One region of the Paenibacillus cucumis (ex Kampfer et al. 2016) genome, then DNA from elsewhere that is predicted to be linked to it. Evidence: a T-box and tRNA genes for the amino acid it is inferred to sense, from the RefSeq annotation. Region 1 holds a T-box; the other holds one or more tRNA genes.

Evidence for each region. A T-box is a leader RNA that pairs with one kind of tRNA and senses whether it is charged. The one in region 1 lies ahead of argS (arginine--tRNA ligase), so its partner is inferred to be a tRNA-Arg.
Region 2: it encodes a tRNA-Arg, which carries the amino acid that the T-box ahead of argS (arginine--tRNA ligase) is inferred to sense. The anticodon was not compared.

What each region holds. Positions count from the first base shown of each region.
Region 1 covers NZ_JACLIC010000046.1:128,311-144,317, forward strand. Annotated here, with positions in the region: gene H7T88_RS25735 (NUDIX domain-containing protein) at 102-551, opposite strand; gene H7T88_RS25740 (HesB/YadR/YfhF family protein) at 614-910, opposite strand; gene H7T88_RS25745 (ABC transporter ATP-binding protein) at 1,438-3,183, shown strand; gene H7T88_RS25750 (ABC transporter ATP-binding protein) at 3,196-5,289, shown strand; gene H7T88_RS25755 (YdcF family protein) at 5,484-6,056, opposite strand; gene H7T88_RS25760 (hypothetical protein) at 6,114-6,659, opposite strand; gene argS (arginine--tRNA ligase) at 6,801-8,513, opposite strand; T-box leader at 8,581-8,872, opposite strand; gene H7T88_RS25775 (four-helix bundle copper-binding protein) at 8,954-9,289, opposite strand; gene H7T88_RS25780 (CobW family GTP-binding protein) at 9,362-10,459, opposite strand; gene H7T88_RS25785 (MogA/MoaB family molybdenum cofactor biosynthesis protein) at 10,630-11,148, shown strand; gene H7T88_RS25790 (flagellar basal-body rod protein FlgG) at 11,194-11,754, opposite strand; gene H7T88_RS25795 (oxidoreductase) at 11,842-12,855, opposite strand; gene H7T88_RS25800 (hypothetical protein) at 12,869-13,513, opposite strand; gene H7T88_RS25805 (nicotinate phosphoribosyltransferase) at 13,915-15,369, opposite strand; gene H7T88_RS25810 (cysteine hydrolase family protein) at 15,462-16,007, opposite strand, start outside.
Region 2 covers NZ_JACLIC010000008.1:9,594-25,600, reverse strand. Annotated here, with positions in the region: tRNA gene H7T88_RS05285 (tRNA-Glu) at 26-97, shown strand; tRNA gene H7T88_RS05280 (tRNA-Val) at 142-217, shown strand; tRNA gene H7T88_RS05275 (tRNA-Met) at 235-308, shown strand; tRNA gene H7T88_RS05270 (tRNA-Asp) at 337-414, shown strand; tRNA gene H7T88_RS05265 (tRNA-Thr) at 434-509, shown strand; tRNA gene H7T88_RS05260 (tRNA-His) at 602-677, shown strand; tRNA gene H7T88_RS05255 (tRNA-Gln) at 691-765, shown strand; tRNA gene H7T88_RS05250 (tRNA-Lys) at 774-846, shown strand; tRNA gene H7T88_RS05245 (tRNA-Leu) at 859-946, shown strand; tRNA gene H7T88_RS05240 (tRNA-Gly) at 955-1,029, shown strand; tRNA gene H7T88_RS05235 (tRNA-Arg) at 1,036-1,112, shown strand; tRNA gene H7T88_RS05230 (tRNA-Pro) at 1,128-1,201, shown strand; tRNA gene H7T88_RS05225 (tRNA-Gly) at 1,214-1,284, shown strand; gene H7T88_RS05220 (hypothetical protein) at 1,509-2,369, opposite strand; gene H7T88_RS05215 (LysR substrate-binding domain-containing protein) at 2,508-3,425, opposite strand; gene H7T88_RS05210 (ABC transporter ATP-binding protein) at 3,835-4,899, shown strand; gene H7T88_RS05205 (ABC transporter substrate-binding protein) at 5,060-6,136, shown strand; gene H7T88_RS05200 (ABC transporter permease) at 6,301-7,899, shown strand; gene H7T88_RS28630 (MBL fold metallo-hydrolase) at 7,896-9,458, shown strand; gene H7T88_RS05190 (DUF4097 family beta strand repeat-containing protein) at 9,626-10,291, opposite strand; gene H7T88_RS05185 (hypothetical protein) at 10,475-10,633, shown strand; gene H7T88_RS05180 (MerR family transcriptional regulator) at 10,670-11,428, shown strand; gene H7T88_RS05175 (GAP family protein) at 11,425-12,087, shown strand; gene H7T88_RS05170 (anhydro-N-acetylmuramic acid kinase) at 12,272-13,516, shown strand; gene H7T88_RS05165 (MurR/RpiR family transcriptional regulator) at 13,627-14,466, shown strand; gene murQ (N-acetylmuramic acid 6-phosphate etherase) at 14,727-15,632, opposite strand; gene H7T88_RS05155 (BadF/BadG/BcrA/BcrD ATPase family protein) at 15,653-16,007, opposite strand, start outside.

The DNA.
Region 1 (16,007 bases):
TCCCGAGAACACATATACGAAAAAATGCAAAAGACCTCAACTTTCACTGTATAGTGGCAGTCGAGGTCTTTTTCGAGTTCATGTACTTTTAGTGGCACGTATTACTTTAAGCCAGACTGTTCCAGTAGCGTTTGGCTAATACTGTTCATCGGCGGCAGTGCATTCGGCTCAAAAAACTTTAATCCCGCATCGCTGTTTACTCGCGCTTCCACAAGATGATCAAGAATAATTCGCGCCTTAAACAAGGCGATAACATAATACTCCTCATCCCCGTTCGCATGCACTTGCCGCAATTCCGGTCCAGAGTATAATGATTCAAAGCTCATCGACTCCGTTGTCCAACCGGTTTCTTCCCAAAGTTCACGAAGTGCTGCCCCTTCAATCGTCTCTCCAGGACGCATCTCTCCAACAGGTATTCGCCAATGCCCTTGTTCGGCATGCTGGATGAGCAGTAGCTCACCTTGATCATTCGCAGCCATTATGGCTGCTTTGACTACAATATTTGCACGTTTCGCAATATATTGCCCAATATCCCGTGTCGGTAGATCCACTCCTCATCCCTCCTTTTTAAAAAAAGACGGTGCTCGCGTTCCATTTATGGACTAATGTTTTATTACACTTCGGTATAACGATATTCAATATCCTGACCATCCTCTACAACATCTACATGCAACTGATGCCCTTTCAGATACCAGTAATCGTGATCTTCCATAAAAAATTGAATGCCGGAAACTTCCGTTTGATCCGCAGGATGTCTCGGTTTTTCAACGGCAATTCCCAAAGAAAATCCCGGATGAAGACCACCGCCAGAGCTGTAACGAGCAAAAAAGCGAATGCTGTCTCCTTCATTCAAGTTCAATTCTTCTTTGTACCAGCGGGCAGCTTGGTCGGATACATGTATGGTACTCATATGATGTCAGCTCCTTTTGTATATATATGTTACATCATATCGCTAGAGCGGCTTGAACACAAACCCTGCAAATCATACACAGGCATACGATCTTGTGAAAAATGTTTGACAGATTGTAAAAACGGGTGGTAAGATGCAAACATACGAGGTCTACATTGCATTTATTTCCATTAACAAGAAAGGGTGATTACGGTGTTTAACACACATAAGTTGGTTCACATTCACACACAATTAAATACCGGAGTATCCCCGAAATCACTTTTCCGTTCATAAGACAGCGCTTCAGGTGTCTCTTGTTTATCAGACCCCTGTCAAGCTCGCTCACAATACCTTATGTACGGCGGCGGCTCTGCTCTTGGAGTCATGCTGCCGTATGAAGATATAAGACATACCGCCTGCGTGCGGTGTGTCTTTTTTTGTGGGCTTTTTATTGGATTGAACTGCGCTTGAATGAGCCTTACCAAGCTTTAGCTGTCATTTTGAACGAAACTTTGCACTTCTTGCACATCGAAAGGAAGGGATAACACTTGTTCTCTGTACTTAAAAACCTGGCCTGGTTCTTCAGGCTGGAACGCAAAAGATACCTGGTTGGTGTCATTTTGCTCATTCTTGTGGGGATTGCTGAATTGCTGCCTCCGCGCCTTCTGGGGAACGCCATCGACGAGATCGTACGCGGCTCTATCACAAGCACCTCATTAACGTTTTACATCGCACTTATTCTTGGGACGGTCATCATTATCTATCTGATTACGTACATATGGATGCACAAATTATTCGGCGGAGCCAATCTCGTAGAACGGTTGCTACGCTCCCGCTTCATGGATCACTTGCTGCGAATGACACCACCCTTTTTCGAAAAAAACAGAACCGGAGATCTCATGGCTCGCGCCACCAATGACCTTCGTTCTATTGCTACAACCGCAGGTTTCGGTATGCTCACGTTAACAGACTCCACAGCATTTCTCTTAACTGTACTGTTCGCCATGGGGTTCCTCGTCAGCTGGAAGCTGACCTTGGCTGCAATTCTGCCCCTGCCTTTTATCGCCATCGCTATGATGATCTATGGTAAAGCAGTGCATCAACGTTATACGTTGGCACAGGATGCCTTTGGTGATATGAACGATCAGGTGTTAGAGTCCATTGCAGGCATCCGTGTTGTACGCGCGTACGTTCAGGAACGTCTGGACGAGAAACGATTTGCTGATGTCACGGAAGATGTATATCGCAAAAACTTAGCGGTTGCCCGGATGGATGCCTTATTTGAACCAACCATTCGACTATTCGTAGGTCTGAGTTACGTCATTGCACTGGCCTACGGCATTTATCTTGTATTCCACAATGAAATCACCCTGGGAGACCTCGTATCGTTCAACATGTACCTGGGGATGATGATCTGGCCGATGTTTGCCATCGGTGAATTAATTAACCTCATGCAACGAGGTAGTGCTTCTCTGGATCGGGTGAACGAAACATTATCCGTAGAGCCTGCTGTTCAGGACAAAGAACATCCTGTTCATATTACGCAGCCGGATGAGATCGTCATGAAAGATGTGACATTCCGCTATCCAACCTCTACCGTGGATAACCTCAGTCATATCAATGTTACTATTCAACGCGGACAGACACTTGGCGTGGTAGGACGCACGGGAAGTGGTAAATCCACCCTGCTCAAACAATTGCTGCACGAATACCCTGCTGGATCAGGTACGCTCAGCATTTCAGGACATTCCATCGAGGATATTGCGAAGGATGATCTGCACAGCTGGATCGGATACGTACCACAGGAACAAGTATTGTTCTCCAAATCCGTTCGTCAGAACATTCAATTCGGTAAGCCAAACGCGTCTGATGATGTCATTATGGAAGCGATTCGTACCGCTGCTTTTGACGGCGATCTCGGAACGTTGTCTGACGGTCTCGATACACTTGTAGGTGAAAAAGGTATCGCTTTGTCTGGTGGACAGAAACAACGGGTATCTCTGGCTAGGGCTTTTATCGCTGATCCGGATATCCTTATTCTTGACGATGCCCTGTCTGCTGTTGACGCTCGCACAGAAGCTAAAATCATTGAAAATATTCGCAACAAACGCGCTGGCAAAACAACACTGATCTCGACACATCGCTTGTCAGCTATCGAACACGCAGATCGGATCATCGTGCTGGAGCACGGTAAAATTACGGAAGAAGGCACTCATCAGGAACTACTCGCCAAGAATGGCTGGTACCGTGAACAATATGAACGGCAACAGGTCGAGTCCAATCTGTCCACGTAGGAGGTAACTCATTTGAAGTCCAATACAGGTAAAAGGTTGCTGGATTACGCCTTGAAAGCCAAAGGCACATTCATCGCTGCCTTAATCATGCTGACGATTGGAGTTGCGGCTGAACTCGCCGGACCCTTTATCGCCAAATCCATGATTGATAATCACCTGCTCGCCATTGAGCAGCCATTTTATGAGACGGCAGCTTCGGAAGACGCCGCCGTTTATCAAGGGAAAAATTATAAACGTGAAGGTTTGTTTGCACCAGACGAAACCAAAGGAGCCGAGGTACGCGTACTGCAAGCCGGCAAAAGCTTTTATTTCGTCGGCGAGCCGGTCAATGCTCCTGACGGCGATCGTTCCTATGCGAACGGAACCTTAACCATAACTCGTGCAGGTGAAGTTACTGGGCAATACGCGGCTGTGCCGCTGTCTGCCGGTGAACTATTTGCCTTTTACAAACCCGAGATGCCAAGCATCTATCAATTAATTGTGTATTATCTGATCTTCCTTGTCATTTCGGTTATTATGGAGTTTGGTAAAACCTTCTGGCTGCAATCCTCTGCCAACAAGGTCATTCAACGGCTGCGGAACGATGTGTATGCGCACATTCAGCGGTTGCCCGTGAACTTTTTTGATAACCTGCCCGCAGGTAAGGTCGTTTCTCGGGTCACTAATGATACCGAAGCCGTAAAAGATCTGTTTGTGGCGGTACTGTCCAACTTTTTCTCAGGCATTATTATGATAACAGGAGTTTATATCGCTCTCTTCCTGCTCGATGTACGTCTGGGTTTGATTTCACTATTCGTTGTACCGATGCTCATTGCATGGATTGTGCTCTATCGCAAATTCGCCACCCGATACAATACAATCATTCGCTCGCGACTGAGTGAGATTAATGCAATCATTAACGAGTCCATTCAGGGCATGTCCATCATTCGTGTGTTCCGTCGCCAGAAGCAAACTCGCCAGGAATTCGAAGAACTGAATGAAGACTATATGAAACATCAGAACAAAATGCTCAATCTGAATGCCTTTACCTCTCATAACCTGGTGAATGTGTTGCGGAATATCGCCTTTGCCGTAGTTCTGTGGTACTTTGGAGCAGGTGCGATCACAGGTACAAGTATTATTTCACTGGGTGTACTGTATGCCTTTGTTGATGTTCTCGGGCGGTTGTTCCAGCCGATCATCGGTATGGTGAACCAGCTTGCGAACCTTGACTCCTCTCTTGTCTCTGCCGGCCGTGTATTTGAGCTGATGGATGAAAAAGGAGAACCCGTTACAGACGGCTCGATGCCGAGGTACAAAGGTAATGTCGTCTTTGACGATGTGTCGTTCGCTTATAAAAAAGATTATGTGCTGAACAATATCTCGTTCAAAGCATCACAAGGCCAGACGGTGGCCTTGGTCGGTCACACCGGTTCCGGTAAAAGTTCGATCATTAACTTGCTGTTCCGGTTCTATGATCCGCAAAAAGGCAAAATCACGATTGACGGACAGAACGTTAAGGAATTGCCGAAGCAGTGGATTCGGGAACATATGGGGATCGTACTGCAAGACCCTTATCTCTTCACAGGCACGATTGCTTCCAATGTCAGTCTGGGTGATGAAAAGATCTCCCGGGCACGCATTGAAAAGGCACTGCGTGATGTAGGTGCAGAACGTATTCTGGCGCATCTGCCGCAAGGCTTTGACGAGCCGGTAGTTGAGAAAGGGAGCACACTGTCTGCCGGACAGCGGCAGTTGATTTCTTTTGCACGCGCACTCGCCTTCGATCCCGCGATCCTGATTCTGGACGAAGCCACCGCCAACATTGATACAGAGACGGAAGCTTTGATCCAGAACGCGCTGGAAGTCCTCAAAAAAGGACGTACTACTTTCATCATCGCCCATCGTCTGTCAACCATTCGCTCTGCAGATCAGATTCTCGTGCTGCATCGCGGAAAAATTGTAGAGCAAGGGGCGCATGATGAGTTGATGGAGCTGAAAGGCCGGTACTATCAGATGTATCAATTGCAACAAGGGGCTCAAGGCGAAGCCATCGCCGATGGCTCGACTCGTTCAGCTGATGCTTTTAGTACATCTTCGCCATCACTCGCCGGAGGAAATGTGTAACTTTCTTCTCTTTCGCTATCATTTAGCAGAACATATTTCGTCAACAAGGACATCCGGCCAGCATTAAAACAACACATAAAACCCGTTCTATACAGTAGCCTTCAGGTTACTGACAGAACGGGTTTTATTATTGCTCTACGACAATATCTTCACCTTATAATAAAAGACCGTCTCTTCACTTTTAAGTTCGCCCTCTAAGTCCAGCCTCTAACTGTATATCCCATATACATAATTATTTCTCGGACAAGGAACGGGATTTGCGTACTCCAGCTGTGATACGCGGTCGTTTGTGTAGGAGATGGTACGGCGTCCATGCCAAGTTCGGCTGCCATTTTCATGGAACGTTTCATATGCAGAGGGTCGCTGACAATAGTGTAGGTACGATAACCTTCCCTCTTACCTATTTCCAGCGCATATATAAGATTCTCTTGGGTGATTACCGACTTGTCCTCCACCTGAATGTGCTCCGGTTTCACGCCTTGCGTAAGAGCATACTGGCGTCCGACCAAAGCTTCAGCAGGAATACCTTCTTGACTGGAGCCCCCAGTAAAAATGAGGTTACGAACTGTGCCTGCTCTATATAACCTTATGGCTTGTTCAATTCGTTCACGGAATACCGGCGAGGGAATATCTCCTTGCACCGCTGCACCCAACACAATCGCTGCATCAGATGTTCTTGGTGAGCTTTCATGCATATACGAGAGAATACTTGCGGCTGTGACCACTGCCCAGATGAGAATAAATAAGAGCAACGATGCCAACCCCATAACTACACTCCGTTTTGTGATACCTTTACAGCTACGTTTTGATTGAATGTTTGTCACTCATAATTCCTCATCTGGCCCACGTTCCTGAAATCTCGCCGCATGCATTCGTTCCAGAGCAACCCATGCTGCCGCAGACTCATCCTTTAGTCCCAATGCTGCCATCCAGGCACCTATATATTGCTGGAGTACGAGCTCCAGTTCCTGTGCACGTTCTTTAAAATCTTGCAATTCCTTAATCATACGTGTCCGACCTTCCGGACTGAAGGTTTCATGAATGCGCTCTTTGAAATAATGATGCACAATCCGATTTCGTTGCTGCCATAATTCATTCAGACTGCTTATTTCTTCTTCGGAAAACGTAAAATGATGCCGTGCTTCATGAATAAGTTGCCCCAGTGAACTACTCATCTTCCGCTCGTACAGCTCCTCTAGTTCCTCCTCAGTTACCACCTTGCCTTGTGACATTTTAGTTAACAAAATAAGATTAACCAGTTGCTGTTCCAGCGCCTGTCCATAATATACGGCCAAGCCGTAATAGGCAAACAATTCCTTGGAGTGTTCGCTGTCCAGCATGAAATCATTCTGGAAATCCGTGTTATGCATATGCGAGCGCTCCTTTCTATCCGTGCACCTTGGCTGTTTATTATGTCTCTATCGTAACGAAACTGCAAACAACATTCAAGTTGCCGGAAAAGCCAGCGCATAACTTCGGATTCCCTCCTGTTTTCGTAATCTGAACTTAGATCACATCTGCTCGGGAGCGCGTACGCCCAATAAAGACAAGTTGTACGCCAGACGTTTCGCGGTGTGCTCGGCCAGTTTCACCCGAAAAGCCTTGACACCTGACGGTGCATCCGCAATTCGTTCAGCATGATAAAACCGATTAAAGGCTTGAGCAACGTCTATCGTGTATTTAGCAATCACGGATGGTTCGTTGCGAAGCACTGCTTTTTCCAGATAAGCCGGATAGTCACTCAGCAATTTCAGCAACACCCAAGAGGTATCGCCGACAATTGCTACAGGAGGGTTATTCATCTGATCCGTGTCCGAATCCATTTCCTGTTCATCACGTGACACATTAGCGGCTTTGGCAAGCACACTTTGAATTCGTGCATGAGTATATTGCACATAAGGGCCAGTCTCTCCTTCAAAACTTACCGCATCCTCCAGCGAAAAATCAATGTTATTCATGCGATTGTTGCGCAGATCACCAAAGATAATCGCCCCTACACCAACGGCTTCGGCTACCTGCTCAGCCTGCTCCAGATTCGGATTTTTTTCCTGAATAATTTGCAAGGCACGAGCGACAGCTTCATCCAGTACTTCCTGTAAAAAAACAACCTTCCCCCGGCGTGTGGACATCTTCCGCCCCTCGAAACGCATTAGACCAAACGGAATATGCTCACAATGATCTGCCCAGTCATACTCCATCTTTGACAATACCGTAAATACTTGACGGAAGTGAAGGCTCTGCTCTCCACCAACGACGTACAACAACTTATCTGCCTGCATCACATCATGACGATAGATTGCTGTTGCCAAATCCCGGGTTGGGTAGATCGTCGTTCCATCTTTTTTAATGATCAGACATGGTGGCATATTCTCTTCATCCAGCCGAACAACGAGCGCACCGTCACTTTCCTCCAGCAGTCCTTTGCCTCGAAGTTCCTCCACAACGGCACCCATCTTGTCATTATAAAAGCTCTCACCGAGCGTACGGTCAAAATCCACATTCAAGCGTTCATACATCCGGTTAAACTCCTGCATACTCACGTTTACGAAGAAAGTCCATAGACGCTTCGCTTCTTCATCCCCCTGCTCCAGCTTACGGAACCATTCCCGTGCTTCGGTCTCTAGAGAAGGATCTTTCTCTGCTTCATCATGAAAACGAACATATAGTTCAAGAGAATTACGAATTGGATCTGCTTGTAACATCTCTTCGTTTCCCCACCGCTTATATGCCGTGATTTGCTTGCCAAACTGCGTCCCCCAGTCCCCTAGGTGATTCACACTTATCGAGGTATAACCCGCTTCGTTATATAAACGATACAACGCTGCACCAATGACAGTGGAACGCAAATGCCCAATGCCAAAAGGTTTCGCGATGTTAGGTGAGGACATATCAATGACAACACGCGCTCCTTGCCCGAGCTGCAGTTTACCAAATGTCTCGCTACCCACTTCTTCGAGCAATTGGGGCGCCAAGACATTCCGGTCAAAACGAATGTTCACATAAGGACCTGCTGCTGTAGCATCCATACCCTCGGTCTGTAATGCAACGGCAATTTCTCCAGCAATAACGACCGGTGCCTTTCTTAGCGACTTGGCTAACGTAAAACAGGGAAATGCAGCATCCCCCATCTCCTCCTGCGGCGGGACTTCCAATAATCTCAATACTTCTTCTGGTGTGAGCCCGGTTAACGGGGCAATCTGAGTTGCAGCCTGCTTCAATAACACATCTAACACTCCTTCTCTGCATGATATATGCCTTAAAATAAACGCAAAAAAGCTCTCGTCTCTTCAAATAAGAGACGAGAGCTGTGTTTACAGTTCCCGCGGTACCACTCTAAGTGAACGGTAACCTGTATTACAGCATGCTGCAAGAAGGTGTAACCGATCCGCTCGGTGCAAATAACGGTTGCATGCCGGATTACCCTCAAATCCATATACAACGAACTCCAAATGGAGCCTATACATGGCTTCGGATAACCATCTCACGGGTGCGCTTCACACAGTTCATCACATACCGGCTTACACCTGTCCCGGCTCGCTGTCATGGCCTGAATCTGGGCTACTCTCCCGATCACGGATATTGCTGTTTCGATCATTTCAGATCATTATACATATCCTGGTATGGATTAGCAACCCTGTTATTTTAAATTGATTACATAGATAGTTTAAGCAACTGCGACCATTAAACGGCAAGCTTCGGCACATCTACGGCAAGCTTCAGCGCAATCCTGACAATGATCATGTGCATGTTTACCACATTCCGCTGCACAGGCTTCACATGCTTTGACACACAATTCACAGATTTCACCGATGAAATCACTTCCACGTGTCATGGCTTGCGCTGCAAATGCACAGATATCAGCACATTCCCGGTTCATACGAATACAGTCACGAAGCATCGCTAAATTATATTCTTTCAGACTCGATATGTAACATACGTTGCAAGCATTCATACACTCCAGGCAAGCATCGATACATTGTTGGTATTGTTGTTGTGTCATTTAAAGTTACCTCCCAGGCAAAGTTTGCTATGCTTCTTAATACCCACCAGGGAGGAACTTTGAACCATTATCCTAGTCTTGTTTTACCGCTTCCAATTCCAGTAATTGTTCACGGATGGCAGTTTGATCAAAATGCTCCCCGATAAACACAGCTACATTCGGCACATCTCCTTGAGGTGTGATCTTCATGTAATCTGATTCACGATAGGCATACTGAAACCAGAAGCGGCTTGCGGTATCGCTAAACGAAAGGATTCCCTTTGCCCGATATACGTCACGCGGCAAGCTAGCCACAAACTGTTCGAATGCTTCGCTGTTCACAGGTTGACTGAAATAATGTGTGTATACCATAACATGTTCATGTGATGTATGTGGCTTGACAGAATGCTCGCCATGGTCGCTTGAATGGTTGCTGTCACGTTGATCTGTGTGATCATGTCCATGATTGCATCCATGAGTACGGCAAGCATCTGTATGCACATGAGTCTCTCCTGCATTTTTCGATGCATCGCCTGCTATATTGGATTGATGAATGTGAACGTCGGCACCACTATGAAGCAATTGCTCCATAGACACTTCACATTTGACCGTTGGAATCACGGGGGCAAAGCCATTCCATTTATTCAAAAGCTCTTCCAAGTCCTGCAGTTGCTGTTCTTGAACTCGGTCGGTTTTATTCAAGAGCAACACCGAAGCACAACGAATTTGTTCTTGCATTAATTTAAAGGTTTTTCCTTTTTGCTCCTGATACAGGCCTGACAGATGAGCCGCATCCACTACGGTGATCAAACTTTTCAGCTCCAAACGCATATAAAGAGATGTTTCCGTCACCGCATCCAAAATTTCCATCGGATTCGCTGCGCCCGTTGCCTCAATAACAATAACATCAGGTGACTCTTCTTGAACGAGGTCTGCCAGCTGCAGCCCGAGATCTCCTCGTACAGTACAACAGATGCATCCGCCCAACATTTCTGTCATGGGCACTTCCTCATCTACGATCTGACCATCCAGATTCACTTCACCCAGTTCATTCATCACCACGGCTGGGCGCAGTTGTTGCTGTTTCCAGTGTTCTATGAGCTTTACAAGCAATGTCGTTTTACCGCTGCCCAAAAAACCGGACAAAATATATACAGGAATACTTGGTTTTTGTTCATTGATGATACTCATTATTTACACACCTTTCTGCCCATCTCTATCCTTAGTCTGACTCTATTAAGCGAGTGTACACTATCCTTCAATTGTTGTGCAATACGCCTGTTCTGTTGAAGAAAACTTCATTGCCTGATTAACATGAATAGTCTATGCTATGAGGACATGTTTATTTGAGGAGGATTTCAATGACCAATTCAGTTGAACAGCACCGTCAGGAAGCACCACAAACGGTGGCCTGTATGGTTGTTACCGTTTCGGACACACGTACCAAAGAAACCGATACGAGCGGTCAACTTATGCATGAGTTGTTGCACCAAGCTGGCTATCAGGTTGTGGAGTATATCATTACACCTGACGAGACAGAACGGATTCAGACGATTCTGCAAGACGCTGTTGTACGGGATGATATCGAAGCCGTACTGTTAAGCGGAGGTACCGGTATTGCTCCAAGAGATACTACATACGAGGCTGTATCTTCCCTTCTGGACAAAGAACTGCCCGGTTTTGGTGAAATCTTCCGTTACTTAAGTTATACCGAAGATATTGGTTCAGCAGCTATTCTCAGTCGGGCAGTTGCCGGAACTATCGGACGTACAGCTGTATTTTCAATGCCAGGCTCTCGCGGGGCCGTTAAACTTGCCATGGAACGCATTATTTTGCCTGAACTGCGCCATGTCATGCGCGAAATATATAAACCCGTCTGAATCATCAGACGGGTTTGTTTTTCCACTTGGACAGTTTGTAAGTCACTACTCTTTTTTTTGTTGCAGCACATCTTCAAATACTTGCAGGACGTCCTGTGCATACACATCCTTCTCTCCGCCGGAAGCCGTATAAACCAACGATACATGCCCTTTGCTACGAATCGTCGTTCTGCCCATTACATTCTCGAGAACGGCATTTTCTTTAGGTTCCCCATACATTTCTTCCATTCTTGCTGCACGGATTTTCGCATCACGATAAATGTGTACTTTCACGATATGTCTTGCACTACCATTCAATAAATACATATATGACATGCCACCATCAGCATCATCCTCGAACATATTGTTCATCAGCTTAATATGTTTGGCAGCAAAACCGGTTGTCATTTCTCTTGCTAACGTACCGTTTAAGCCGTGACCTTGTTGCTTGGCTCTGAAATTCCCTTCCGTTGTTGCTTCCCTTGTATAGAGCTTACGTTCCTGCTCAATAGATGAAGATGTGCAAGCTGCGAGAGATATTAGACTCAGGATTACCAAGCCACTTAACATCAAAAATCGTTTTACATTCCGCCCCATCAGGTTCGGATTTTTCTCCTTTAACAGCATGTCTATCCTTCCTTTCCATGAGTCACGGTACCTGTGACTCTCTCAGGTAGGATTAGCATGTCTAGGAGATACACATTTTATTCCAAGTTAGCATGATTCAGAGGAGACACGTACAACGGTACGCCCAACTGCACCGCCCTGTAGTATGTTCTCTATTGTATGCGGCAACTGATCTAGCGTAATCTCCTGAACCCCCAGCGCAAGTGCACGATCTGGCTTCCATTCACTGCCCAGCTTGTTCCAGATGCGCTCTCGACGTTCCATGGGACAATACACTGAATCAATACCAATCAACTGGATGCCACGCAAAATAAATGGAAAAACAGTTGATTCAAATCCGTTGCCCCCCGTTAACCCGGATACAGCAACAGCTCCACCATATTGTACCTGTTTCAAGCGCTCCGCCAGTGCTGGCCCCGCAGTTGGATCAACGATGCCCGCCCATTGCTGTTTGCCCATGGCTCCCTTGATTGGGGCATCCGCTTCTTCACGTGAAATGACTTCGGAAGCCCCCAAATTGCGAAGCAGTTCCTCTTCTTGCTGCTTTTTACCTGTGCTTGCCGTCACTTCAAAACCAAGCTTCGCAAGGATAGCTATCGCCATACTGCCAACGCCCCCCGTAGCGCCGGTAACTAGTATTTTTCCCATTTCCGGCGTTACCCCCGCTTGTAACAAGGCGTCTACCGAGAGTCCAGCAGTAAACCCTGCCGTTCCAATAGCCATCGCTTCTTTTTCACTCAGCCCTTGCGGGAGAGGCACTAACCACTCACTACGAAGACAAGCATATTCACTATATCCCCCGTAATGGGAGACCCCGGGTTCAAATCCCGTACTAATGACCCGATCCCCAGGTGCAAAACGTCCACTCACAGATTCATCTACCGTCCCGGCCATATCGATTCCAGGTACCATGGGATAATTCCGTATGACGCCTCCTTTTTCAAGAGATGCTAATCCGTCCTTATAATTCACACTGGAATAGTGTACCTGTACGGTCACATCCCCATTAGGAAGGTCTTCTTTTTTCAACTGCTCAAGTTTGGCTGTAACCCCTTTCTGATCATCCTTACGTATCACATAAGCCTGAAATTGTTCTTTCATCGGTCTCATCTCCTTATTTTCGTTCCAAAAGCAGATATAATAATGGTCCTGCAAGCGGCAGTAATCCTGCCCAGGCCCAGTTTGTTGTTCTTCCGTTCACTCTGGCATCGCGATAGATAGCATACGTAGACAGTAACGTCAGTACTATGAAATCAATCGTCATGATATGTACAAACGAGGATTGATAAAATGCGTCCACGAAGCGTTCGGAATTGCCTTCGATCAACGCATAAAGTGCCGACCCTAGTGTAAGCAACAACAGGATCAGATGGGTCAGCTTATGCGAGGCCACTCGCGAGACACCTCGTTTCGACTGTTTAACAGATGAATCCGGATCATGTACGTCTGTTGGGGATGGTGAAATCAACGCAAAATAGGGCAATAATGCAAATGCTCCAAGCCCAAAAGAAAACAAGACAAACGGCCATGCTGGCATCCGCTGCCTCTTCGATGCTGTCATTGATTTTCGAAGTAGAATACATGCATACACAGCCGGAAAAATGCCCAACCATGAGAACACCGTCAGTAGCCATGGCTCCCTGCTCTGCAATGTGAGTAATTCTTTGAATATTGGATCATTCGCGGGGGAGTTCCCCGGCGCCATAAACAGTGCATAAGCTATAAATGCAACCCATACTAGTCCAAACATATATCTCATCAGCCAGCCCTCCTCTACCTTTCATCCCCTGCTGACATCGGTTTGAAACAGTGTTGGTTTTCAATCCTGTTCAACTGTTCTTCTAAGCCCCCCCCCTAATGACGAAGTAACTTTCGAAATGTGGCGGCATTTGGCGTTTCCTGCGCTTTCCCGAGAAATAATGATAGGGTATTACTCGGGACAAACCTTGGAATAGGTGATGCAAATGCATGAGATGGCTATACCAAAGTCGCTTCACAATTATTGCTTATTCAGAGAGTGTATATCTTCCTTCAGCACACTTCTATGAAACTGCACACATGTTAATTAAAAACCATCACCGGTTCATTACATCAAAAAGGCATAAGCCAGTAATACCTACCGGTTATGCCTTCAAGATTCTAACATACAGCTATAAAATATTACTCTTCCGTTGATTTCACATGCTCAGCAATCAACTTTTGCTTCATATTCCATGCGGCCGGGCTGATGTTCACGCGGTAAATCTCCGGGTTCAGCTTCCGTTGGTACTCCGGCCAGAAAAGGTTCAACTGCTCCTTATGATACGTGCGTATTTCATCGAGCGTAGGCAGGTTATACACTTTACGTCCATTCACAAAAATCGGCTCCAGCATGTTAACTGCTTCATAACGGGTCACCGTTTTTTTCAGATAAGGATGTAGCGGGTTGAACAGCTTGAGCGGTCCTCCCTGAAGCGGCTGCTCCTCATCTGGATAGCAGATATAATCCGCGATCGCTTTGCCATGCTTCGGATCAATGATGCGGAAGACTTCTTTTTTACCCGGTGTAGACACCTTCTCGGGATTGGCCGATATTTTAAGCGTTGGCAACATTTCACCGTTAACCTCACGCTCTACCAGCTTGTAGACTCCACCCAAAGAAGGCTGATCTGATGCTGTAATCAACTGTGTACCGACACCCCATGTGTCGATCCGTGCACCTTGAGCTTTCAAGTTAAAGATCGTATTTTCATCGAGATCATTCGAAGCTACGATTTTCACATAGTCCAGTCCGGCTTCATCCAACATCTGACGGGCCTGAATCGAAAGATAGGCAAGGTCGCCGCTATCCAGACGAATAGCATTCATCTTTTTGCCTTGACTCTCCAGCCACTTGGCTGTTTTGATCGCATGAGGCACGCCGCTATTCAGCGTATCAAACGTATCCACGAGAAGCGTCACCTGATCCGGTAGCACTCTTGCATACGCATCAAATGCCTCCTGTTCCGTCATAAAGCTCTGCACCCAGGAATGTGCGTGTGTGCCTGCTGTCGGAATGCCAAACTGTTCACCAGCCAGCATATTGGATGTCGCATGGAAACCGGCTACATATGAAGCACGAGCCCCCCAAATTGCGGCATCTGCTTCTTGTGCACGGCGTGTTCCGAACTCAAGCAATGTATCTTGCTGTGCCACCTGCTTAATACGAGATGCTTTCGTTGCAATCAGTGTCTGATAATTCATGAAGTTAAGTATGGCCGTTTCCACCAACTGCGTTTCCAGAATACAGCCTTCAACCCGAATGAGCGGTTCGTCAGGAAAAACAATTGCACCCTCCTTCATGGAATGAATCGTTCCCTGGAAAGAGAACTGAAGCAATTCCTCCAGAAAGACCGGATCATAATTCTCTGGTTGTTTGGATAAAAACTTGATATCTTCCATGGTGAAACGTAGCTGGCTAATATAATTCACAATGCGCTCCAATCCGGCAAATACGGCATAACCGTTGCCAAAAGGAAGCTTACGGAAGTAGGCTTCAAATACCGCCTTCCGTTTGTGTGTACCATTCACCCAGTGCGCATACATCATGTTGATCTGATATTTATCCGTATGTAAAGCCAGGCTTGTTGTCTGCATTTGTCTCATCCTCTCTGACTTCCGCTCGTTTCTCAGATCATTCCTGAAAATACGAGCTTAAAGCTGATTACACCGCAATGTTCGGTGGCGAATCAGTCCAAAATCGTTTCACTTGCCTTAACCACCTGTGCCCCCATGCTGGAACGAAAGTGCCCAAGTGCCCATTCATGCCCTGCAGGGTTAAAACTGGCTACAGCGTCCTCATAGATCGTAATATGGAATCCTTTGTTATAGGCATCCACAGCGGTATGTAATACACATATATCTGTACATACCCCGATTAACGCAATATCCGTTATGCCTCGTTCGCGCAGCTTCAGTTCCAGGTCTGTTCCGCAGAACGCGCTATATCTCGTTTTATCCATCCACCGAATTTCATTCGCATGCTTCTCCATTACTTCGGCAAGACGACCATATAGCTGTCTTCCCTCAGTATCACGGATGTTATGAGGCGGGAAAAGTACGGTTTCCGGATGATAAGGGTCATTTTTTTCATGTAAATCTACTGCCATAATCACTTCATCTTTATTATCGAGATACGCCTTGGTAATCGCCGCTACCGTTTCCTGAATCTCTACGGCCGGCTGCCCCACAGGCAATGCTCCCGTAACAAAATCTTGTGTAAAATCAATAACAAT
Region 2 (16,007 bases), on a different contig from region 1:
CTCCGCCATAATTCTTTTTTAGTGAGGCCCGTTGGTCAAGGGGTTAAGACACCTCCCTTTCACGGAGGTAACAGGGGTTCGAATCCCCTACGGGTCATAGTTATTTTAATAACTAAAGAGTGGGATGAGAATCCCAAAGATGGAGGCTTAGCTCAGCTGGGAGAGCATCTGCCTTACAAGCAGAGGGTCGGGGGTTCGATCCCCTCAGCCTCCACCATATATTTTTTTAAATGACGCGGGGTGGAGCAGCCCGGTAGCTCGTCGGGCTCATAACCCGAAGGCCGCAGGTTCAAATCCTGCCCCCGCAATTGTAGCTTTCCTAACCGAAAGTGATCTGGAACCGTGGTGTAGTTGGCCTAACATGCCTGCCTGTCACGCAGGAGATCGCGGGTTCGAATCCCGTCGGTTCCGCCATTTTAATACTTTACACCGCGCCGGTGTAGCTCAACTGGTAGAGCAACTGACTTGTAATCAGTAGGTTGGGGGTTCAAGTCCTCTCGCCGGCACCATTTTAGTATTTTGCAATTAGAGGTTTATAAGTTGTATAATATAAGCTCTGATGGTAATACTAAAAACTCATGCTTTAATGTTTGATTTTATGGCGATCGTGGCGAAGTGGTTAACGCACCGGTTTGTGGATCCGGCACTCGGGGGTTCAATTCCCCTCGATCGCCCCATAGTTTTCTTTATTGGGGATTAGCCAAGCGGTAAGGCAACGGACTTTGACTCCGTCATGCATAGGTTCAAATCCTATATCCCCAGCCATTTACTATGAGTCATTAGCTCAGTTGGTAGAGCACCTGACTTTTAATCAGGGTGTCGAAGGTTCGAATCCTTCATGACTCACTTTCATATTATGCGGTCGTGGCGGAATTGGCAGACGCGCACGGTTCAGGTCCGTGTGGGCTAACCCCCCGTGGAGGTTCGAGTCCTCTCGACCGCACCATATATTTTGCGGAAGTGGCTCAGCGGTAGAGCATCGCCTTGCCAAGGCGAGGGTCGCGGGTTCGATTCCCGTCTTCCGCTCCAATATATGCGCCCTTAGCTCAGCTGGATAGAGCGTTTGACTACGAATCAAAAGGCCGGGAGTTCGAATCTCTCAGGGCGCGCCATTATTTCCTTTATATCGGGATGTAGCTCAGCTTGGTAGAGCACCTGGTTTGGGACCAGGGGGTCGCATGTTCAAATCGTGTCATCCCGATTTTTCGTTTATGCGGGTGTAGTTCAATGGTAGAACTTTAGCCTTCCAAGCTAATAGCGTGGGTTCGATTCCCATCACCCGCTTACGATTCAAAGAGTTCTTGCATAATGCAAGAACTCTTTTTTATTGTTTAGTTTTAGTGTTGTAGAGTATACATAGTTTATATATATGCCCCGGAAAAAGAACATTTGTCTTGTGAAAGCTAATTTTTAAATTATCGGATAAATATGATGAAAATTAAAAGCTCCTCCTGCTTCTATCTAAAGAAGCAGGAGGAGTTTTTGTTTCTACTGCATATCGCTTTACATTAATACCGTTCCAGGATGGTCTGTGTTTTCAGACCATCAGCAGGGATCAACCAGTTTTTGTTTTGAAGCAATTGTAGTAATTGGTTACGTAGACCAGATACGGTTGCTGCGTCATCTGTTTTAAATGAAACCTCGACGATATTTTCAATACCCGTACCTGCTGCATTGCGGATCGGCCATACTTCCAGGGTAAGCTCCTGACCGTTCCATGTACCTTCATACCGTTGGAAGGTGATTGGGCCATAGGCACGGGCCTGTGTAAGTTGTTGTTTGCCCCAGTTGGAGGCAGACCAGTTTTTTAATTTACCGGGAAGCTTGTCCAATAGCAGATCCAAGGCATCCTTTTCGGAAGGCAACTGTGTGCCAGTTGTTTTGGTGTCTACTTTTTTCGTGTTGGAGAAGCTCAGTGTTTGTTTACCATATCCCCAGTCAATTTCAGCCTCGTAGTTATCATCTGATGAATCGAAGCCTTCCTGATTTGCAAGTGTCAGTGCAACATTGATATCCCCGTTAATGACAGGATAACGCTTCTTGTAGGTTAATTCGAAGTTGTTTTTATCATCCTTTTTGCGAAAACGGACGTTCCAACCTTGGGCATCCAATCCGAGAGCATTGGTGTCAAAGTACTCCACATTGATATTTCGTGATGTAGCGTTCAGCCCTAGGGTCTGGATGACCTCACTGCGTGGTGTTCCATTGGCGTTTAACACAAGCTCCGGCTTGGCGAGGAACTTCACTTCATAAGCGGGAACGGCATTGGCAGCGGCTGAAGCCTGCGGCGTATCCAGAAATGTTAGTCCACTTCCCAGGGTGACGATGCTGAGCATCAACGAGGCGGTTACTTTTTTCCACTTTTTCAAAACCAATCACTCTCCTAATCTGGATTAACGTACAGACCCCACTTTACCGTGCAAGTTTCTGAATACGATTAACGGGAAGCGCACATTACGTTAACCTTGCATAGATTTCATGAATGGCCCGCGATAGTTTATATAGGTTCAACCGATAGGATGATGTAGTAAAGGCTGTGTGTTCATGACTTCGTGCAGGACTTCGATGAACCGATTGACCTGAACAGAAGGGTGGCGATCCTTGTTATGAACGGTATAAATATGGCGTGGTGCCTGCTCCCCCGGAATGGGAAGCACCTGAATAAGACCCTGCTGTTCCTCCCACTGAACGGCCATCCGCGACATGAAGGAGATGTGACCGCCAAGTAACACAAGCTGTTTGATCGCTTCCAGGGAATCCATCTCCACGGTGCTCCGCAGCCGGATATCGTGCTGTACAAGCCAGTGGTTGGTCAGCCTTCGCGTACTGGACTCATCACCGTGTAAAGCAAAAGGCACCTGTGCAATATCCTCAGGATGCAACGATTCTTTCTGAGTCAGCCCATGTTGCGGAGAGCAGATGAGCACAAGATCGTCCTCACATAACGTTTCGGCGTGTAATACCGACCCAACAAAAGGTTCGGATGAGATGATGCCCAGATCAAGCTGATGCCGGATGACCATCTCGCGGATAACCGGGGCTGGTTTGACAGACAACAACATCCGAATACCCGGAAACTCTTGAGAAAACGTATGAAGCATCGCGGGTAGCAGATAGGTAGCTGGAACATAACTTGCTCCAATATGGAGCGTACCCCGGTACAGGCTGTCGTATTCCTTGACGACGCGGCGGGCCTCCTGGGTTAGGGCATTGATTTTGACACTATAATGAAGCAAGGCTTGTCCAGCTTCGGTCAGAAATGTTTTTCCACTGCGAGATTCGAATAAACGAACCCCCATCTCTTCCTCCAGTGACTTCATATGAAACGTAACCGTTGGTTGCTTGATGCCCAGAATCTCGGCCACACTTGTCATATGATGATATTTGTCGATCAGTTCAACAATTTGTAATTTGATCAGGTTCATGTTTCTCCCACACTCCTCTGTTCTACAACTTCGCGGTATGTATAATAATCCGATTCCTACAAGGAAAGCACATAGAAAATTCTATGAAAGATCATACCGTGTCTATCTATAGATTTAATCTATGAACATCAACAGAATTCATCTAAAAAGTTAATTCTCATTTTACAAACATAACAAACAACTCTCGAAAGCGAGCGTTAGACTGAAAACAGTACAAGAGCAGTTTAAAGGGGATAAGCTCAAGCAGAGCAATATAAACGAGATAAGCTAAGCTAAGCTAAGCCAGAGCAACAGCAACAGCAACAGAAGAAATCGAAATAACGGAGAAACACAATAACAGAGTAAAACAAGAGAGTAGTTCAAGGGATACGCAATAAAAGTTTAGTAAAGAGGACAGGCAGGGGTGCTTATGAAACTGGAGTTAACAGGAATTCAAAAATCATTTCATCAAACGCCTGCACTATTGCCCACGGATCTGACGCTTGAACACGGAAAATTCACCACTTTGCTTGGCCCTTCGGGTTGCGGCAAAACGACGTTGCTCCGCATGATTGCCGGACTGGAACAGCCGGATGCGGGGGAGATTCGTGCGGATGGGGAGTACTTCTACTCTACAGCAAAGCGGATTGATACACCGACACACAAGCGTAATCTGGGCATGGTGTTTCAGGATTTTGCATTATGGCCGCATATGACGGTATATGAAAATGTAGCTTTTGGCTTGAAAGCAGGCAAACAGAAGGCTGATCTGCGGCAAAAGGTGAATGAAGCACTTGGCATGGTTCGCCTGCAAGGCATGGAAGATCGGTATCCTCATCAGCTGTCGGGTGGACAGCAGCAGCGGGTTGCTTTTGCCAGGGCGGTAGCGGTGAAGCCGGGTGTTATCTTGTTTGATGAGCCGCTGAGTGCACTGGATGCTGTGCTGCGAGAAGAGATGCGGATTGAGATGATGTCACTGGTACGCGATATGGGACTCACTGCCCTGTATGTGACACATGATCAGATTGAGGCCATGTCGATGTCAGATGAGATCGTGGTGATGCAGAAGGGGCGGATTTTGCAAAAAGGTACCCCGGAAACGATCTACTCTGCGCCAAGTGACTCTTATGTCGCATCGTTTATCGGAAAGTCCAATTGGCTTACGCCAAACGAATCCATGGTTCGGCCGGAATATGTCACCTGGAACAAAACAAGCCACGATGATCTGGGCTACCCCGGAATTATTCTCAGCGTCAGCTATGTGGGAGAACGCTACGAGGTACGTGTGCAGATGGAAGGACTGGGCGTGTGGACAGCATATGCGAATCATAGATTAAGCGTTGGAGAGAAAGTTCAGCTCTATGTATCGCCGGAACGAATCTGCCGAATGCATGATGCGCAGAGCCAGGAGGGCAGTCCAAAGCCGGGTATGAAACATGATATGAAGCCGAATGCTAGTGTTAAACAGCGAGAAGTGATCGCCGTAGCTCGATAGATAGCGACTTACAGTGAACTACAGCGACAAGCTTTCTCAAAACGCGAAGCATAATGCAATAAAGACAATAACAGAAAAAATAAAGAAGATATGATCGAAGAAATGGAAGCAAACACTTGCAGTTTTACTCTAATTCGAAACTAAGGGAGCTGGAATGGACATGTTCAGTATGAAATCAAGTAAAAAGAGTGCAACACTTTTATTAACAGCAGTGATGAGTCTGAGTCTATTCGGATGTAGCACGGGGAATACAACGACTGGAAACACAGCACAGCCCGCAGGGGAAGGAAATGCAGCAGCGGCAGCGGAAGCGCCGAACAAAGCAGCAGGCGGCAAACTGGTATTGTACAGTGCAGGTCCACAGAAGCTGGCAGACAATATCGTGAATGGATTTACAGCGAAGACAGGCATTGAGGTCGAGATGTTCCAGGGAACGACGGGTAAAATTTTGGCTCGTATGGAGGCGGAAAAAGCCAATCCGGTAGCAGATGTCGTTATTCTGGCTTCCTTGCCTTCGGCACAAGCTCTGAAAGCGGATGGACTCACATTGCCATATCCGGAAGCCGCGAATGCGGACAAGCTGAATAAGGAATGGTCGGATGCAGACGGAAATTATTTTAGCAGTAGTGCATCTGCACTGGGCATCGTGTATAACAGCAAACTGGTGGCAACGCCGCCTACAAGCTGGGCTGAACTCGCAACATCCGCATGGAAAGATAAAGTGAATATTCCTGATCCGACCCTATCTGGCTCCGCACTTGATTTCATTACAGGTTACCTGAGCGCCAATGGTGAAAAAGGATGGAATCTGCTGGACGCCTACAAAGCGAACGGTGTAGCGATGGCAGGAGCGAATCAGGAAGCCCTTGACCCGGTGATTACGGGTGCGAAAAGCATTGTGGCAGCAGGTGTAGACTATATGGCTTATTCCGCCAAAGCCAAAGGGGAACCGCTGGATATCGTATACCCTGAAGAGGGTACAGTGATCAGCCCAAGACCGGCGGCCATTCTGAAATCCAGCCCTAACGTAGAGAATGCCAAAGCATTTATCGACTATCTATTGTCGGATGAAGCACAGAAGCTGGTTACAGATGCATACCTGATTCCAGGACGTGAAGATATCGAAGCAACCAACCGTGCCAACGTGAAGGATATTCCGCAACTGAAAGTGGATTGGAACTGGATGAGCGAGCATGGTGATGAAACCGCAGCACGTTTCTCCGAAACCTTTAAATAAGTGAACGCAAATACAGAAACGGTGGACAACAGGTGATGCTGCTGTCTTGATGTGGAAAGTCATGTGAGGTGAGCGTAGTGAAACCTGTTGTAACAGATAACAACCGTATTTTTCGGAGAGTGGGGGTGGTGTTGGCCCTCTTTCTGCTGACAATTAGCATTGGGATGCCCTTGTTACTCATTTTCTGGCAAAGTGTGTACCCGAACGGGCAATGGGATTGGATGGCGCCTTTGCGTACGATTACGGGGCATCATCTATCCGGTGTGTTACTGAATTCCGTGTGGCTGGGCATCTGCGTGGTGGCGATGACAACACTACTGGCGTTACCGCTTGCCTGGATGATGTCCAAAACCCGAATGGGAGAGCATCGCTGGGTGGATGTCATCCTGATGATTCCGTTCATGACCCCGCCGTATATCGGCTCGATGGGATGGATTCTATTTATGCAAAAAGGGGGATACCTCCAGCAATGGATACCCTCCTCTGCGAACTGGACGGAGCTGTTCTTCAGCTTCTGGGGCATGGTGATGATCATGAGTCTGCACTTGTTCCCCTTCCTCTACTTGCTGCTACGGGATGCGTTAATCCGCATCGGCGGTAATTTGGAAGAAGCGGGAGCCGTGCACGGTGGGCGTGCCGGATACCGATTCAGACGGATTATTTTACCCTTATTGTTGTCATCTTACGGGATGGGAATTATGCTTGTTTTTGTCAAAACGATTGCGGAGTTTGGTACACCCGCGACCTTCGGGCGCAAAATCGGCTACTATGTGATGACTTCAGAGATTCACAAATACATCTCCAGCTGGCCGATCGACTTCGGTAAGGCGACTTCACTGGCATCGGTGTTGCTGTCCGTCTGTCTGGTTATGTGGTACATGCAGTCAGCAATCAGCCGGAAGTTCACATATCGGTTGGTAGGCGGTAAAGGACAACGCTCGAAGCGCTATTCTTTGCGGGGGTGGGCAGGATGGTTATGTGGTGCATATCTTGCCATCTTGCTCATTCTATCCATCGGCATCCCGTATTTCTCGATCATAGCGGCATCTACGATGAAGCTACGGGGAGTAGGACTTGCGCTGGACAATCTGACATTGGAGCACTACCGGGAATTGTTATCCTGGGGTTCAGTAAGCATGAAGGCGATCGGAAACAGTCTCGGATTATCTCTGGCAGCTTCTACGGTGGCAGTAATCATAGGTACGGGGTTTGCGTTGGCGATTGGCAAGTCATCTTCGTTCATGCAGCGGGTCATCGACTTGTTCAGTCTGCTACCAAACACGGTACCGGGAATTGTTATGGTAGTTGGTCTGATTCTGTTCTGGAACTCGCCTTGGATGCCCGTTACGCTGTACAACACGTATGGGATGGTGGTGCTTACGTATGTTGTGCTGTTCCTGCCATATACCGTGCAATATGTAAAATCAAGCTTTACCCAGATCGATGGCACGTTGTTTCAGGCGGGTCAGGTGTTTGGCGGTAAGCCGCTGTACATTCTGCGGCGCATCCTTGTTCCGCTGATCCTGCCCGGTATGCTGGCGGGCTGGATGATGACCTTTACGATTGCGACCCGAGAATTGGTCGGCTCGCTTCTGATTCTTCCGCCGTCGATGCAGACGTCGGCGACGTATATTTTTGCCCAGTTTGAACAGGGTCAGGTGTCACTTGGTATGGCGATGGCTGTAGTAACCGTCGGCATGACCGTACTGATGCTGCTTGGGATTGAAATGCTGAATTCAAAGAGAAAGTGGAATGCTTCATGATCAAACTGAATGTATGGGGCGGTGCGGGCGAGCACGGACGTTCTGCCTATCTGCTTAGCGGGAGCCGTTACCGGCTGTTGCTTGACTGTGGTGTGAAAAAAGAAGGCAACGGCGAATATCCGCTCATCGAACCGGAGGTTGTGCCACAACTGGATGCAGTGCTGTTATCCCATGCCCATGAGGATCACTCCGTTGCCATCCCGCTACTTTACAAGCTGGGGTATACGGGTGAAGTGTGGACAACACGCGAGACGAAAGAGCAGCTAACAACTTACTTTCGATCATGGCGTAACAATATGGAACGTGCAGGTCAATCTTTGCCCTATGATGAAGTAGATGAAAAACGGATTCGCTATCGATTTTTAGAGGATGAGGCTGAGCGTGAGTACTGGTTTGAATTGTTACCTGGTGTATCGGTCATGTGGGGACGTACTGGACATTTGGCCGGATCAGTCTGGTTTGGGCTGGAAATGGAAGATAAGCGAATACTGTACTCTGGTGATTACACGTTGGAATCTATTCTATTACAGGCAGATGATGTGGCTGACGGATTCAGGCAGGCTGATCTGAAGAGGCAAAGACTGAACGAGGTCATGCCCGTTGCTTCTGTAGTAGGTGGAGCGCAACGTTTGTCTTTGTCCAGCAAAGCATCCGTTACGAGTAGCAGGCAAGTCGTGGAGTATGCTCCTTTGGAAGCGCAAATGCAGGTGACAACACACGAATATCCACACAAAGATCAGTACAACGATCAACAGAAAGATCAACATATAGACCGAAAAGAAGACGGGCATAAGCTACCTATCATCAGACCAGATTTGGCTATTATCGATGCAGCCTACGGAACAGATCGTGATACACAGGCAGACAAGTTACAGCAGCTGGAAAGTGCCATCCAGAATGCTCTTCATCAAGGGGGTAAGGTGCTCTTGCCCATGCCTGCGGTTGGCCGAGGACAGGAACTGATTCTGTGGGCACAACATCGTTTTGCAGATGTACCTTTGATTGTGGAGCAGAGGCTTGTAGATGGCATGAAGCAGTTGCATCGTGCATCTTTTTGGCTTAGAGAGCTGGAAGGTGAAGTCACCGAAAGTGCGCCTGCTCATCGGATTGCAACATTTCTGAGCGGAGAGGGCTGGGAAAGCGTGAGTACACCCGAAGAGCGGACAACGTTGCTTGAAAAATATGAGGCTTCGCTCTGGTTCATTCCGGATGGCATGATGCAGTCTTCACTCGCACGCTGGTATTACGGGATGTGGGCACCTGAAGTGCAAAATCTGATTTTGCTTACGGGACATACTTCTGCCGGTACATTCGCACATCAATTGCTCGAAAGTCCTGAGCAATACGGCACATGCAGGGTGGAAAAGGTCCGATATAAGGTTCATCAAGGATGGCATGATGTGGAGCGGATGTTGAACCGGGTCAATGCCCGGCACAACGTGCTGGTTCATACCGACCTTGCAGAGACAGAGCGGCTGAGACAAGGATTGCTCGCTGGACAATTTCGATCTGGTACGGATATTGATCTGTTATCTCCTGGGGATGAGTTAATTTTTTGAAGAATAGCTTAACGATCATCTCAGTTTTGATTTCGAAAGGATACGGACAAAGAATAGCTTTAACAGCCAGAAAGGCACCTCGTGTGCCTTTTTTGTCGTATGGCTAAACTATTATTTTTTTCAATTTCTAAGGAAGCGTCTGTCCTAAGGGGGATGGCCTGCTCTTACTATTGAACCTGAATATTACCTGATCGAGTTATCACGTGTATTTGATGTGTTCCCTGACCTGTAACCCCTTGTGATATATGTTTATTTTCGTTCATCTGCCGCCATTCAAGAGCAAAAGAACGCCTTCCGCTACGGGATTCGAGTGTCCAACTTACATCAGGTACAGGCTCCGCGATTCTTAGCGATATCTTACCACTGGTGGAGGCAAGGCGAATATCTGAAACAATACGGTCTGCGGTCAGTTCAATGGAGCCGCTAGTTCCATCCACTACCAGACTATTCTGAGGCCGAATGATGTTTACGCTTCCGGACGAACTGTTGATCTGCAGACTCCCCTTATAATGTAGAGGGATTTTGACGACCATGACGGGCTTATTGGCCAAGTTAAAGATGCGAAACAGATGATTGTTGGCTGCGATTCGAATGTGTTGCTGGCTTCGTTCTATTGTGAAAGCAGGTTTACGATCAGGAGCAGTACTGGACACTTCCAACGAATCAAGGTCGGATATGGTTTCTATGGTTACGGGAGTACTGCCATTATCAATAGAAATGACTTTAGCTGTACCAAGCGGCATGGTCTGATTGTCTGTAAAAGGGGCATGAGGCGGATTGCAGGATACCAGAATGAGAAGCATACAAAGCCATACAGGCCAAACTTTTTTCATTAAATCACCTCGTAATAAGAAATGGATTAGGAACAGGGTGTGTTCATCCATCGTACGAGATGACGTTACGTAAGGATCAAGTTTTTTGCATAATGATTAGGAGTTGAAGCTGACGTTACGTCATTTTATATAATAGTCACAAATCAAAAAGGTCTTGTTTTGCAAATAGAAGGAGGTGCGAACATGAAAACTGGGGATGTCCTCATATACAGTTGTGTTATCATCGGGGCAGGCATCGGACTAACCATGGATTATTTATTTCCAGGTGTATTAATCGGGTTAGGTGCTGGTTATCTTCTGAAATATGTGTGGTCTGGAGAACGGAAAAACAAAGATACCTGAGCGAATTGTACAGGATGCCTGAGAGGTGAATGAAGGTTGTATATTCATATTAATGAACTTGCACGTAAGACGGATATTACTGTAAGAACACTGCGGTATTATGATTCAATCGGTCTTTTAAAGCCATCCTCTAAGACTGATGGTGGTCACCGTTTGTATGTAGAGAACGATCTAAAGAAGCTTCAGCAGATTCAGTTTCTCAAAGATTTGGGTTATGCGCTCAAAGATATCCAGGAGATGTTATCGGATGCGTCTTGGAATTGGGAGCATTCTTTGCGTAATCAGCTGAATTACATTGTAGAAGAGCAACAACGGCTGAAATCGATGGAGGTATCGATCAGGGAGATGTTGCACAGCTTAGTGCTGGAGCAGGGAGATCAGCATGAAGCGATCGAAAAGCTGATTCAACTCTCCAAACCCAAAGTAGCCAAGCGACCTTCTTTAAGAGAGGAATTATTTAGTCATGATGAAATGATGATGTGGCGGAAGTTACCACGGATGCGAGCAAACGACCCCCATTCGCTGGAGTGGATTGCACTGCTTGGGCAGCTTAAGAGTCATATGCATGAACCGCCTAAACATGAGAAAGTACAGAACATTATCAGGCGAATGATGGAGAAGCAACGAGAGGACTTCGCAGGGCAGGATGATTTTTTAAACAAACTATGGGAGGCGAGGAAATCGGCTGAAGTTTCCGAAGAGCTTGGCTTTTACCCCTTGGAGCCTGAACTTTTAGATTATATGGAGGCGGCCTATGACATTTTTATAACCAACGAAGGTGGAACAGCTGAATGAATGCTGAAATGTTGCTCTATGTTGGAGGTCTCGCATTTCTGGATATGTTAAGCCCAACACTTCTGGGGGTAACCGTCTATTTGATGGCGTTGGGGCAAAGACAATTCGGTTCGCGATTGGCTGTGTATTTGCTGACCGTTACGGTACTATACTTTCTCCTTGGCTGTATACTCATGCTGGCGATGGAGTTTGTACAAGATTATTTGAGTTCCTTTTTCCATAACAAGATTGCAAGTTGGTCGATATTTATCATTGGTGCGTTGTTGTTTGTGGTAAGCTTCTGGATTAAACCCAGTTCTCGAAAAAATAATCGAATCCATTCTTTACGCTCTACTGGTACTGTGGGAGTAGTCTTAATGGGGTCTACAACGTTTTTGCTGGAAGCAGGCACAGCTTTACCATATTTCGGTGCAGTAGGTCTCATGACGAGTAAGGGGCTCTCATGGTTGGAGTGGTTGCCGATACTAATCAGTTACAATATTTTGATGATTATGCCGTCTGTGCTGATCTATCTGCTGTACACTTGGATCGGGTCATTCATTCAATACCACTTGGAGAAGTTGCATCGTAAGCTGGTTGAACATTCAGACTCTATGCTCTCGTGGGTTATGTGCATAGCTGGACTTATTCTTATTTTCAACGTACTCGATTATTTGTAGCGTTTCGTCTATGTAGTAGAAAGAGCAGATATAAGAGATATGGAGTGCGAGATAAAAGAAGTATATGAAAGTGTAATTAAATTTCACGTTATAATTGACTTGTGAAATTTTGTATCATATACTGATTGAAATATGGACAGGACGGGGCAGGTGGAGCATCCGGTCTAGGGAGGTTGGCATACGTATGGACACACGAGGAGATATCAGCAGTTACCCGATGTGGGCAAAGTACCGTTCTAAACGGGAGCACCTGGTGATTGGATTGATGTCTGGAACGTCGCTGGATGGAACGGATGCGGCACTGGTACATATTCAAACCGATGAGAGCGGAGCAATGCAACGGCTTGATCTTATTGATTTTGTCTGTACACCATATACGAATGAGCTCAGAGAGAAGTTGATTCGCTTATGTTCTCCCGAAACAGCTCGTGTTGATGAGCTGACAACAGCCCATTTCGGTGTATCCGAATGGTACGCACAGAGTGTACAGGAGCTGCTGCAATCCGCTGGTGTCTCAAGCAGCCAAGTCGATGTAATCAGCATGCATGGGCAGACAATCTGGCATGCACCGGTGCCTTCTGCGTTTCCAAGCCCATTGGGTACCGGCAGTATGAAAGTAAGCTCTACACTGCAAATCGGCGAGTGTGCTGTAGTAAGAGAGCGCACCGGGCTGCCCGTTATTGGTAATCTGCGTGCACGTGATATGGCTGCAGGCGGGGAAGGTGCTCCGCTGACGCCCTATGCGGATGCATTAATGTTCCGTAGTGTTACGGAAGGACGTCTGGTGCAGAACATTGGCGGGATCGGCAATGTGACTGTGCTTCCGTCAGGATCATCCGAGACGGAGGTTTCGGCTTTTGACACAGGACCAGGGAATATGGTGATAGATGCACTGGTTCGTCATGCTACCGAAGGGAAGCAGCATTACGATCCTAATGGAAGTATAGCAGCGAAGGGAACCGTGCACCCCGAGCTGGCCGCATACTGCTTGAATGATGAGTACTTTCGTCGACAACCGCCCAAGAGTACCGGACGTGAAGTTTATGGTGCAGATTATGCCAAACGACTTATGGAATTTGCGGCTTTGCATGATCTGTCACTGGAAGATCTGTTAGCTTCCGCAACTTGGCTTACAGCAGAAACAATTGTACGGGCCGTTGAGGATTTTGTGCTGCCCAAGACGTCAATCTCGGCAATGCTTACCTGCGGCGGGGGGACGTCCAATGACACATTAATGAAGATGATTCGGCTAAGACTTCCAGAATCCATACGTCTGGAGCGTACAGCAGATTACGGTGTTCCGGATGATGCCAGGGAAGCGATGGGGTTTGCGCTGCTTGGACATGAGGCTTTGATGGGCAGAACCAATACACTTCCTCGTGTAACAGGTGCGGCACACGCTGTTATTTCGGGACATCTGACTCTGTAGTGGCCATTGAATTGCCAAGGTAAGCTGTGTCTCCCGTTAGACGTGGCCATAAATATAAGATAAAATGCTTGTACAGATAACAGTACGGAGAGGAGGAGCGGATGGAAGGTATGAAAGGTGGACTTGTACGTTTACGCGCATTACTGGATGATCTGACTCCGTCAGAACGAAAGATCGGAGCCTACATTCTGGAACACCCCCAAGAGACAGTGCAGTCGTCCGTTGCGCAACTGTCTGAACGAAGCGGAGGCAGTCCGGCCGCTATTATCCGGTTGTGCAAATCCCTGGGTGTAACCGGTTTTCAGGAGCTGAAGCTCAAGATAGCGGGGGATTTACAGACCAATGAGCAATTTCAATATACAGAGATTCGTCCTAAAGACTCCATCGAGAGTATTATTCAACATGTGTCTACAAACAATATTCAATCGATCAAGGACACGGTTCATATTTTGGAACCAAGGCTTGTAGATCAGGCGGTTAACATGCTGAATGGAGCCAATCGCATTTTTTTCTACGGCGTGGGGGCGTCTAATTTGATCGCATTGGATGCACATTACAAGTTTATGCGAATTAACCGAACCAGCTTTTCGTTCGCCGATCCACATATGCAGATTTCGTCTGCGACGACGTTGCGTGAGGACGATGTTGTGGTCTGTATCTCTTATTCAGGCGAGACCTCCAATGTGATTTCCTGTTTGAAGCATGCCCGTGAAGGTGGTGCAGGAACAATCAGCATTACCAAGTGGGGCAGTAACACGCTGAGCAGTCTTGCGGATGTTCCTCTTATGATTACGTCGATGGAGAGCGATATTCGCAGTGGAGCTACCTCTTCACGCATTGCACAGCTTAACGTCATTGATATTCTTTATTTGGCTATTGCCAGCCGGGATTATAATCAGTCGGTGCAGTACCTGGAGAAGAGCAGACAAGCGATTCAGGAGCATAAATGAGCAACGAGATTATGATGTGGTTAGAACATAGAAACGTGGAGAATCCCGTACAGTCACATGTACTTGGGATTTTTTTGATGAGGAACTACACTTGTACGCTAGGAAAAATAGAAATAGAGAAGCCAACCGGGCAAGCAAGGCTTCTCTCGTGTAAATAACCATCTCTCAGCGCCGGGAAAGCTCGCCTATACGTACCAAATGACTTGCTGCCCGAGCTTCTTTATCACAACTTCTTTAATACAAACAAGGTGCCGTCCCGATCAGCCTGATCCGGCAATCGCATGACGTACAAAACCGTCTGCATTCTCTAGCCGACGCCCGGCTTCGTCTGCATCGACATCCGCCATCAGCATCACAATGGCTGTTTTGACATGTCCATTTGCTGCGGTAAAGGCTTGTTCAATTTCGTTTTCCTGCGCTCCAGTCGCAAGCTGTATCATGCGTTTTGCCCGGTGTACAAGCTTTTCGTTGGACGGATTCAGATCCACCATGAAATTTCGATATACCTTACCTAAACGGATCATCGCTGTTGTCGTCAGCATGTTCAGAATCATTTTCTGGGCGGTGCCGGCTTTCATGCGAGTCGACCCCATCACAACCTCTGGTCCCATAACCGCTTCAATACTCACATCCGAGATTGCTCTCATAGGTGTACCTGCATTATTGCTCAACCCGATGACTACAGCACCAAGCTGCCTGGCATAATTCATGGCTCCAAGCACATAAGGGGTGCGTCCACTTGCTGCAATACCAACGACAACATCGTTGGCGCGTAGTCCGTGCTGCTTCAAATCCATTCCCCCGGCTTCCTCACTATCTTCTGCGCCTTCTACCGGATCTTTAACTGCCCGAAACCCGCCTGCAATAATGCCCTGCACCATAGAAGGTGGAGTACCATACGTAGGGGGACATTCCGATGCATCGAGAATACCCAGCCTGCCGCTTGTACCTGCACCTACATAAAACAGTCTTCCTCCCGATTGAAAGCTGGTTACGATGTGGTCTGCGGCTTGAGCAATGACTGGAATTAGTGGCTGAATAAGCTCAGCTATGCGGCGATCTTCCCGATTGATGAGTTCCATAATTTCGCCTGAAGGCAGTTGATCCATATCATCTGTCTGTGGGTTAGGCTGTTCCGTTACTAATGAGTTAAGGGTATGATTCATCCGTAAGCCCTCCTTTTTGTTTAGAATGATTTATCCAAGTGGCATTGTAGTCTTGCTAACTGTGCCGCACCCACGGCCGGGACAGGAGCATTTTCCGAGCAGACAACCTGTTGTTGATCGTGCACTTCGGTAAGATGTTGAAGGAATGTATTTCGAAACAGGGAAGAGTAGCGAAATATGGAACCGGAAAGTGCCATAGGAGCCGTGGCAAAAGAAACATGTTGGCGTATGAGCGCTTTAGCGGTATCGGCCAGTTGCTGTGCCTCATCCATCAGAAGGAAACGTGCTACCTCATCCCCTCCAGCAGCGGCTTCTATTGTCAGGCGAGCTATGGAAGCCATACTTGATTTGTTCCAGTCCGCTTGGTATACCACG